Regions from separate parts of the Kitasatospora sp. NPDC059327 genome, predicted to be linked through region 1. Evidence: riboswitches for the same ligand, from Rfam matches in the RefSeq annotation. Region 1 holds a riboswitch; the other holds the start of a gene.

Region 1 (4,631 bases):
GATGTAGCCGGTCGGGTCGATGATCTCCTGGATCTGCAGGGTGTCGATGATCAGCCCGAGCTTCTCCATCTCCAGACCGGAGGCGGCCCTGGTCTCCCCCGTGAGCCGCTCGCGGTCGCGGATCATGTCCTCGACGGTGAGCCCGCCGACGATCGAGCGCAGGTGCCCGGCGAAGACGTTGTGGACCCGCTGGCTGATCAGTTTCTGCTGGTCCAGGAAGCGCCGGGCGGCATTGGCGATCGAGACGTCGTCGTCGCCGACCTTGAAGATCACCACGCCCTTGACCCGGACCGGGATTCCCTGGGTGGTGACGCACTCGACGTTCAGCTCGGCCTCGTTGAGGTCCAGCGAGAGCCGGCGGACACCTTGCAGGCCCGGCGTGACGAAAGTCCCCCGGCCGGTGACGATCCGGAAGCCCAGACCGTCCCCGACCCCCTCGGTCCGGTGCCGGGAGCCCGAGATGATCAGCGCCTCGTTGGGCTCGGCCACCCGCCACATGAGTTTGAAGAGCGTGATTCCCGCCAGCAGCACCGCGGCGGCTGCCCCGATGATGACGTACACCATGGTTCAACTCCCCCTCTCGGCACATGAGATGCGCCGTTTCGGATTGTCCGCCCGGTACAACCCGAAGAGAAGAGAAAGGACGTGACGGCCTGTCACAAGCTCGTCACGGAAGCACCGGCGCCACGTAGACCGTCCGGGGCGGCTGGTACTCGATCACCACCACCGGTGTCCCGACCGGCAGTCGGTCGCCCGGGACGGCGAGATAGGCGAGGAACGCCTCCGTGCCCCGGCGCTCCGGAACGTGCACCATCACCTCGCCGACCAGCCCCGCACCGACCGCCCCGCTGACCCGCCCCGCCAGTCCGACCATGTCGGCCAGTGTGCCACCCCGGTGGGCTCGTCCGCCGGTGCGCCGGAAGGCCGGTGCCCGTCCGCCGGTCGACAGGCGGACGGGCACCGGCGGCGGCCCCGGGCTCAGGACCCGGCGTGCTCCCGGCGGCGCCGCACCACGAGGACGGTGGCGAGGCCCACGGCCACCGCGCCGACCGCGCCGGCGGCCAGCGGAGTGGTCGAACCGGCTCCGGTGTGCGCCAGTTGGGCGCCCTGAGCGCTGGTGGTGGCGGTGCCGCCGCTGCCGGCGACCGGGCTCATCGAGGGGCTCGGGGTGCCGGTGGGGCGGGTGCCGGCGGCGGGGACGGCCGTCGTGGTCGAGGCCGGGGAGGCCGTCGTGCCGGGCGTCGACGGCGTGCTGCCGGTGCCGGCCGCCTCGGTGACGGTGATGGCGGCGGAGCTGTCCGCGATGGTCTGGCAGTAGTCCCGGCCGGGCTGCTCGTACGTGAAGGAGGACTGGCCGGACACGCTGGCACCCACCGTCTCCGCGACCGCGTCGCGGCCGGCGGCCAGGCGGATCTCGAAGGTCAGTGACTGGTCCTTGGCGAGCCGGAAGGACTGGAGCGGCACCTGGAGCCAGTTGTCGCTGCTCGCCTTGACCGGGGTCCCGGTGGCCCAGGCGCCGCCGGGGAACTTCGTCTCCACGGTGAAGGCGCGGGCGCCGTGCCCGATCACGGTGAACTTGGTGGTGAAGTCGGGCAGGTCGTAGCCCGTGGTGTTGCGGACGGTGATGGTGGATTCGACGGCCGGCCCGCCCTTCACCAGGGTCAGCCTGGCGTAGCCGGTCCCGTTCCAGGAGACCGGGACGGTCGCGACCGGGCGGTGGGCGAAGGAGCAGGGCTGCGCCGAGGGGCTGCCGGTCGGGGTCGGCGTACCGGTCGGGGTGGCCGACGGGGTGGCCGACGGGGTGGCGGTCGGGGTGGCGGTCGGGGTGCCGGTCGGCGTCTCCGTCGGGACGGCGGTCGGTGCCGTGCTCGGTGCCGTGCTCGGTGCCGTGCTCGGTGCGGTGGTGGGCGCCGTGCTCGGCGCCGGTTCGGTGGCGTCGCCGGTCGGCCCGGTGCTCGGTGCGGCGGTTCCGCTCGCGTTCGAGGCGGTGGTGGTGGGCGTCGCGGTCGGATCGGCGAGCGGGGCGGCGGATGCCGCACCCAGGCCCAGGCCGAGACTCGCGGTGACGGCCGCACAGGTGACAAGGAGGCGCGAAGTCCTCATGGTGATCCCCCAGATGGTGGCGCAGGTGGACCGACTACGTGCCGGTCGTGCGCGAACGCGTGCGCGAGGATCGTACCGTCGGTGATCAAACGTTCGGGCCGGAGCCGGCCGGCGCTGGACGGACCCCCTCTGGACCAGCGGCGATTCGCTCGCTACGGTGTTGGACGTCATGCGCAGGCAACACCGCCTGCGGACACGGGAGCTCGGAGCACCGGGCTGAGAGGGCGCTGACCGGAACGTCGCTGGACGTGCCGAACGCTGCGTCGACCGCAGGAACCTGACCGGGTAATGCCGGCGTAGGGAGTAGAAGGTCTGATGACCACGTTCGATGCACAGCCGCAGTCTGCCCGGAACCAGGACGCCGGGAGCGCGGGCACCGGAAGCGCGGGCACCGGCTACCCGACCCCGGCCTGGCGCAAGGCCTACCGCGAAGGGTCCCGCCCCGACCTGCGCGTCCCGTACCGCGAGGTCGTCCTCACCAACGGCCGGACCGTCCCGCTCTACGACACGTCGGGCCCGTACACCGACCCCGCGTACGAGGCCGATGTGCGCCGCGGCCTGCCGCCGCTGCGCGACGCCTGGATCCGCCAGCGCGGCGACGTCGAGGAGTACGACGGCCGGGAGGCCCGCCCGGAGGACGACGGGATCAAGCACACCTCGCCGCGCGGCGGGAACCTGCGCAACCTCGACGCCGTCTTCCCCGGCCGCCCGCGCCGCCCGCTGCGCGGCCGTTCCGGCGCCTCCGTCACCCAACTCGCCTACGCCAGGCGCGGCGTGGTGACCCCGGAGATGGAGTTCGTGGCCCTGCGCGAGGGCCTGGCCCCGGAGTACGTCCGCGAGGAGGTGGCGCGCGGGCGCGCCGTCATCCCGGTCAACGTGAACCACCCCGAGGTGGAGCCGTCGATCATCGGCACCAACTTCCTGGTGAAGATCAACGCCAACATCGGCAACTCCGCCGTCACCTCCTCGATCGAGGAGGAGGTGGAGAAGATGACCTGGGCCACCCGCTGGGGCGCCGACACCGTCATGGACCTCTCCACCGGCCGCAACATCCACACCACCCGTGAGTGGATCCTGCGCAACTCCCCGGTGCCGATCGGCACGGTGCCGCTCTACCAGGCGCTGGAGAAGGTCGACGGCCGGGCCGAGGAGCTCAGCTGGGACGTCTACCGCGACACGATCGTCGAGCAGTGCGAGCAGGGCGTCGACTACATGACCGTGCACGCCGGTGTGCTGCTGCGGTACGTGCCGCTGACGGCCCGCCGCAAGACCGGCATCGTCTCGCGCGGCGGCTCGATCATGGCCGCCTGGTGCCTGGCGCACCATCAGGAGAACTTCCTCTACACCAACTTCGAGGAGCTCTGCGAGATCCTCGCGAGCTACGACGTCACCTTCTCGCTCGGTGACGGCCTGCGCCCCGGCTCGATCGCGGACGCCAACGACGAGGCGCAGTTCGCCGAGCTGCGGACGCTGGGCGAACTCGGCCGGATCGCCCGCGAACGCGACGTCCAGGTGATGATCGAGGGACCGGGCCACGTCCCGATGAACAAGATCCGGGAGAACATGGATCTCCAGAAGGAGATCTGCGACGAGGCGCCGTTCTACACCCTCGGCCCGCTGACCACGGACGTCGCCCCCGGCTACGACCACATCACCTCGGGCATCGGCGCCGCGATGATCGCCTGGTGGGGCACCGCGATGCTCTGCTACGTCACCCCCAAGGAGCACCTGGGCCTGCCCAACCGGGACGACGTCAAGACCGGCGTCATCACCTACAAGATCGCCGCCCACGCCGCCGACCTCGCCAAGGGCCACCCCGGCGCCCAGGCCTGGGACGACGCGCTCTCCGACGCCCGCTTCGAGTTCCGCTGGGAGGACCAGTTCAACCTGGCCCTCGACCCGGAGACGGCCCGCGAGTTCCACGACGAGACGCTCCCCGCCGAGCCCGCCAAGACGGCCCACTTCTGCTCGATGTGCGGCCCGAAGTTCTGCTCGATGAAGATCTCCCAGCAGATCCGCGCCGAGCACGGCGAGGGCTCCTCGGCGGTCGCCTCCGGCTACGACGCCGAGGCCTTGGCCGGCATGCAGGCCAAGGCCGAGGAGTTCGCGGCCCAGGGGAACCGGGTCTACCTCCCCCTGGCCGACTGACGGTCATCGAGAACGGCGCCGCACCGGGAGGCAGGAGGGGGCTTCCCGGCGCGGCGCTCCGCCCGGTCCGGGGCGGAGGGCAGGAGCCCGGTCTCGTCGGCCCGTCACATCACCGGCTCGGCCTCGTCCCGCCACGCGACGCCGGCCGGCCAGGCGGGCTTGGCGATGCCGCTCAGCGCTTCGGCCGACGAGGTGCCGTCCCCGCCCTGGACGCCGATCCGGTCCCGTCCGCGCCGCTCGATCCGCACTCACGTGCCGCTCCCGGTGCGGGCGCCGACGGACCGGCGCTTGCGGACCACCGTCGGCGGATCGAGCGTGGTCCCCAACGCGGTTCCGGCGCGTTCGAGTACCTCGTCGACCGTTACCCGGCGCAGATCCGT
Region 2 (4,631 bases), on a different contig from region 1:
CGGCCCGCCGCGTAGGAGACCAGGCCGAGGCCGGGCGCGTGGCGGCCCGGCTTGGTCGGGGTCGGCCAGACCGGGCCGGTGCAGAAGTAGTCCACGCCGGGCTCGGCGACCGCCGCGTCCACCTCGGACTCGGCGTGGCAGGAGCGGCCGATCAGCACGTCCTCGCCGAGGATCGCCCGGGCGGCCGGTACCGGCAGGTCGTCCTGCCCGAGGTGCAGCACGTCCGGCCGGGCCGCGTGCGCGACGTCGGCGCGGTCGTTGACGGCGAGCAGCTTCCCGTGGCGGCGGCAGGCGTCGGCGAAGACCTCCAGGGCCGCCAGCTCCTGCTTGGCCTCCAGGCCCTTGTCGCGGAGCTGGACGATGTCCACCCCGCCGGCCAGCGCCGCGTCCAGGAACTCCGCGAGGTCGCCCCGCTCACGGCGGGCGTCGGTGCAGAGGTAGAGCCGGGCGTCGGCGAGCCGCCGGCGCGGTGTGTCCGCCGCCATCAGATCAGCATCGCCTGGGCACGGCGCTTCACCTCGGTGCCGCGGTTCTCCTGCAGCGCCTGGATCGGGCTGCCGGGCAGCGACGGGTCCTCGGTGAAGAGCCACTCCAGGATCTCCACGTCGTTGTACCCGCAGTCGCGCAGCAGCGTCAGCGTGCCGGACAGGTGCTTCACCAGCCCCGGGCCGTCGATGAACGCGGCCGGCACCTGGAGCGACTTGTTCGGACCCCGCCGGACGGCGATCAGCCCGCCGTTCTTGACCAGGTCGCGCACCTCGGTGACCCGGACCCCCCACTGCTCCGAGATGTCGGGCAGGTACATCCACTCGGTGACCAGGGACTCAATCTTGCTTTCGATCTCACTCACGTCACCAGACTGCCACCTCCACGGCCCGCCGCGCACCAGGCGTCCGTCCGCGCTACCCCGCGACGGCCGACTTCAGTGCCACCGCCGGGTCCGCCGCCCGGACCGGATCGAGCACCACGGCGTGTTCGACCAGCCGGCGGCCCTGGGTGAGATCGCGCGGGCGGTCCACCGTCAGCAGCGCCCGCAGCACGCCGTCGCGCAGCCACAGCACCGCCCAGGACGGGTCCTGCGGGGAGCCGCGCAGGACCACCTCGTCGCCCTCGCCGTGCCGCCCGGCGTACTGCACCGTCCGACCGAACTGCTCCGACCAGAAGTACGGCACCGGGTCGTACGGCAGGTCCGCGCCGAGGACGGCGGCGGCCGCCGCCCCGCCGGAGCGCAGCGCGTGGTCCCAGTGCTGGACGGTCAACCGGGCCCCGGACCGGACCGACGGGTAGCTCACGCAGTCGCCGGCCGCGTAGACGCCGGGCAGCGTGGTCCGCAGCCGCTCGTCCACCAGGACGGCGCCGGCCTCGTCCAGCGCGACGCCGGAGCCGGCCAGCCAGCCGGTGGCCGGGCGGGCCCCGATGCCGACCACGACCTCGTCGGCGGGCAGGTGGGAGCCGTCCGCCAGCAGCACCGCACCGGCCTCGACCGCCGCGACGCCCACCCCGCAGCGCAGTTCCACGCCGGCCTCCGCGTACCAGGCCGCCATCGCGTGGCCGACCCCGGCGGGCAGCACGCCGGGGACGGGCGCCGGGCCGGCCTCCACGACGGTGACCTCGCACCCGGCGGCCCGGGCGGCGGTGGCCACCTCGGCACCGATCCAGCCGGCGCCCACCAGCACCAGGCGCAGGCCCGGGCGGAGCAGGGCGCGCAGCGCCAGCGCGTCGTCCAGGGTGTGCAGCAGGTGGGCCCGCTCGGCACCGGGCAGGGCGCGCGGGGTCGCGCCGGTGGCGATCACCAGCGAGTCGTAGGGCAGGTCGCCGCCGTCGGTGCGCAGCACGCCGGGGGTGAGCCCGGTGGCGCGGCGGCCGGTGAGCAGCTCGACGCCCAGCCGCGCGAAGTCGAGGTCGAGCGGGGTGGCGTCGGCCTTGCCGAGCAGCACCTCCTTGGAGAGCGGCGGCCGGTCGTACGGCGGGTGCGGCTCCTCGCCGACCAGGACGATCCGCCCCCGCCACCCGCCCTGCCGCAGGCCGGCGGCGCAGTGCGCCCCGGCCAGCCCCGCCCCGACCACGACCGCCCGGTCCGTCCCGCTCAGCTCTGCCACGCCCGTCACTGTACTGGCGCCCGGCGGGGCGCCGGAGGGCCGTCCGCCACCCCGCCGCCGACCCCGCCGGCCACCGCGCTGTCCACCCCTCGTACGCGCCTTCAGTGGCGGTGACCCCCGGAGTTATGGTGGGGGCACCATCACGGGAGCCCGGCGGACCGGGCTGAGAGGCGGGCTGACACGGCCTGCGACCGTCCGAACCTGATCCGGGTCATACCGGCGAAGGGAGAGCAGCGACTTTGACACGCTTGGCAGCAGGAACCCACGCCGACGTGCTGGTCGTCGGCGGCGGCGTCATCGGCCTCGCCGTCGCCTGGCGGGCGGCCCGGCTGGGGCTGCGGGACATCGCGGTGGTCGACCCGGACCCGGGCGGCGGCGCGGCCCGGGTCGCGGCCGGCATGCTCGCTCCCGTGACCGAACTCCAGTACGGCGAGGAGCCGTTGCTGCGCCTCGGGATGGCCTCCAACGAGCGCTACGCGGCCTTCGCCGCCGAGCTCACCGAGGCCTCCGGCGGCCGGGACACCGGCTACCGCCGCTGCGGCACCCTGGCCGTCGCCCTCGACTCCGACGACCGCGAGGAGCTGCGCGAGCTGCACTCCTTCCACCAGCGGCTCGGCCTCGACTCGCGGTGGCTGACCGGCCGGGAGGCCCGCAAGCTGGAGCCGATGCTCGCCCCGGCCGTGCGCGGCGGCCTGCACGTCACCGAGGACCACCAGGTGGACGGCCGCCGGCTGGCCGGGGCCCTGGTCCTCGCCTGCGAGCGGGCGGGCGTCCGGCTGCACCGCGCCGAGGCCACCGAGCTGCTGGTCGAGGACGGCCGGGCCGTCGGCGTCCGGCTGGGCGACGCGCGGACCCTGACCGCCGACCGGACCGTGCTCGCGGCCGGCTCCCGCAGCCATCTGCTGCCGGGCCTGCCCGCGGGGGTGCTGCCGGCGATCCGCCCGGTGAAGGGCCAGATCCTGCGGCTGCGGATCCCCCCGGCCTACCGCCCGTTCCTCTCCCGCAACGTCCGCGCGGTGGTGCGCGGCCGGCACCTCTACCTGGTGCCGAGGGAGAACGGCGAGCTGGTGATCGGCGCGACCAGCGAGGAGCAGGGCTACGACACCACCGTCACCGCCGGCGGGGTGTACGAGCTGCTGCGCGACGCCCACGAGGTGGTCCCCGGCATCACCGAGCTGCCGCTGGTGGAGACCTCCGCCGGGCTGCGCCCGGGCTCGCCGGACAACGCGCCGCTGCTCGGGCCGACCGCCCTGCCCGGGCTGGTCGCCGCCACCGGCCACTACCGCAACGGCGTCCTGCTCACCCCGGTGACGGCCGACCTGGTCGCCGAGTACCTGGCCACCGGCCGCACGCCCGAGCTCGCCGAGCCGTTCTCCCCCACCCGTTTCACCACGAAGGTCCCCGCATGAGCGAGATCGAACTCACCGTCAACGGCGCACCCCGACGGGTACCCGCCGCCACCACCCTGGCCGAGGTGGTGACCACCCTCAGCCGGGCCAACTCCGGCGTCGCCGCGGCGCTCAACGAGGCCGTGGTGCCGCGCGGTTCCTGGTCCCTGACGCGGCTGGCCGCGGGCGACCGGGTCGAGATCCTCACCGCCGTCCAGGGAGGCTGACCATGGCCGACGACGTGTTCACCATCGCCGGGACGACCTTCGGCTCGCGCCTGATCATGGGCACCGGCGGCGCCCCCAGCCTGGAGGTCCTGGAGCAGGCGCTGCGGGTCTCCGGCACCGAGCTGACCACCGTGGCGATGCGCCGGGTCGACGCCACCACCCAGGGTTCCGTGCTGGACGTGCTGACCCGCAACGGCATCCGCGTGCTGCCCAACACGGCCGGCTGCTACACCGCCGGCGAGGCCGTGCTGACGGCCCGGCTGGCCCGCGAGGCGCTCGGCACCGACTGGGTGAAGCTGGAGGTCATCGCCGACGAGCGGACCCTGCTGCCCGACCCGATCGAGCTGCTGGACGCGGCCGAGACGCTGGTCGACGACGGCTTCACCGTCCTCCCCTACACCAACGACGACCCGGTGCTGGCCCGGAAGCTGGAGGACGTCGGCTGTGCGGCGATCATGCCGCTGGGCTCACCGATCGGCTCCGGCCTGGGCATCCGCAATCCGCACAACTTCCAGCTGATCGTGGAGAGCGCGACCGTCCCGGTGATCCTGGACGCGGGCGCCGGCACCGCCTCGGACGTGGCCCTGGCGATGGAGCTGGGCTGCGCCGCGGTGATGCTGGCCTCGGCGGTGACCCGGGCCCAGGAGCCGGTGCTGATGGCCGACGCGATGCGGCACGCCGTCGAGGCCGGCCGGCTCGCGCACCGGGCCGGCCGGATCCCGCGCCGCTTCCACGCCGAGGCCTCCTCGGCGATGGCCGGGCGGGCCGACCTGGACACCCGGGAACGCCCGGCGTTCTGAGCCGGCGGTGCCCCGGCGGTGTCACAGGCCGGGCACAGAGCGCCCCGGGAGCGGCGTCTCCCGGGGCCCGCGCCGGCCCGGGGCCCTAGACTCGCCAGGTGGACATGGCACTGCACG

Evidence for each region. A riboswitch is a leader RNA that binds a small molecule or an ion and turns the genes downstream of it on or off. The one in region 1 is predicted to bind thiamine pyrophosphate.
Region 2: it holds a riboswitch for thiamine pyrophosphate, as region 1 does, so the genes downstream of both, thiO (glycine oxidase ThiO) here and thiC (phosphomethylpyrimidine synthase ThiC) in region 1, are expected to answer to the same signal.

What each region holds. Positions count from the first base shown of each region.
Region 1 covers NZ_JBHYYB010000122.1:5,947-10,577, forward strand. Annotated here, with positions in the region: gene ACFXHB_RS39315 (SPFH domain-containing protein) at 1-564, opposite strand, end outside; gene ACFXHB_RS39320 (hypothetical protein) at 668-874, opposite strand; gene ACFXHB_RS39325 (LPXTG cell wall anchor domain-containing protein) at 979-2,103, opposite strand; TPP riboswitch at 2,289-2,423, shown strand; gene thiC (phosphomethylpyrimidine synthase ThiC) at 2,419-4,251, shown strand; gene ACFXHB_RS39335 (hypothetical protein) at 4,356-4,499, opposite strand.
Region 2 covers NZ_JBHYYB010000013.1:117,587-122,217, forward strand. Annotated here, with positions in the region: gene thiE (thiamine phosphate synthase) at 1-485, opposite strand, end outside; gene ACFXHB_RS11185 (Rv2175c family DNA-binding protein) at 485-850, opposite strand; gene ACFXHB_RS11190 (NAD(P)/FAD-dependent oxidoreductase) at 903-2,108, opposite strand; TPP riboswitch at 2,232-2,344, shown strand; gene thiO (glycine oxidase ThiO) at 2,348-3,508, shown strand; gene thiS (sulfur carrier protein ThiS) at 3,505-3,714, shown strand; gene ACFXHB_RS11205 (thiazole synthase) at 3,717-4,514, shown strand; gene pknB (Stk1 family PASTA domain-containing Ser/Thr kinase) at 4,619-4,631, shown strand, end outside.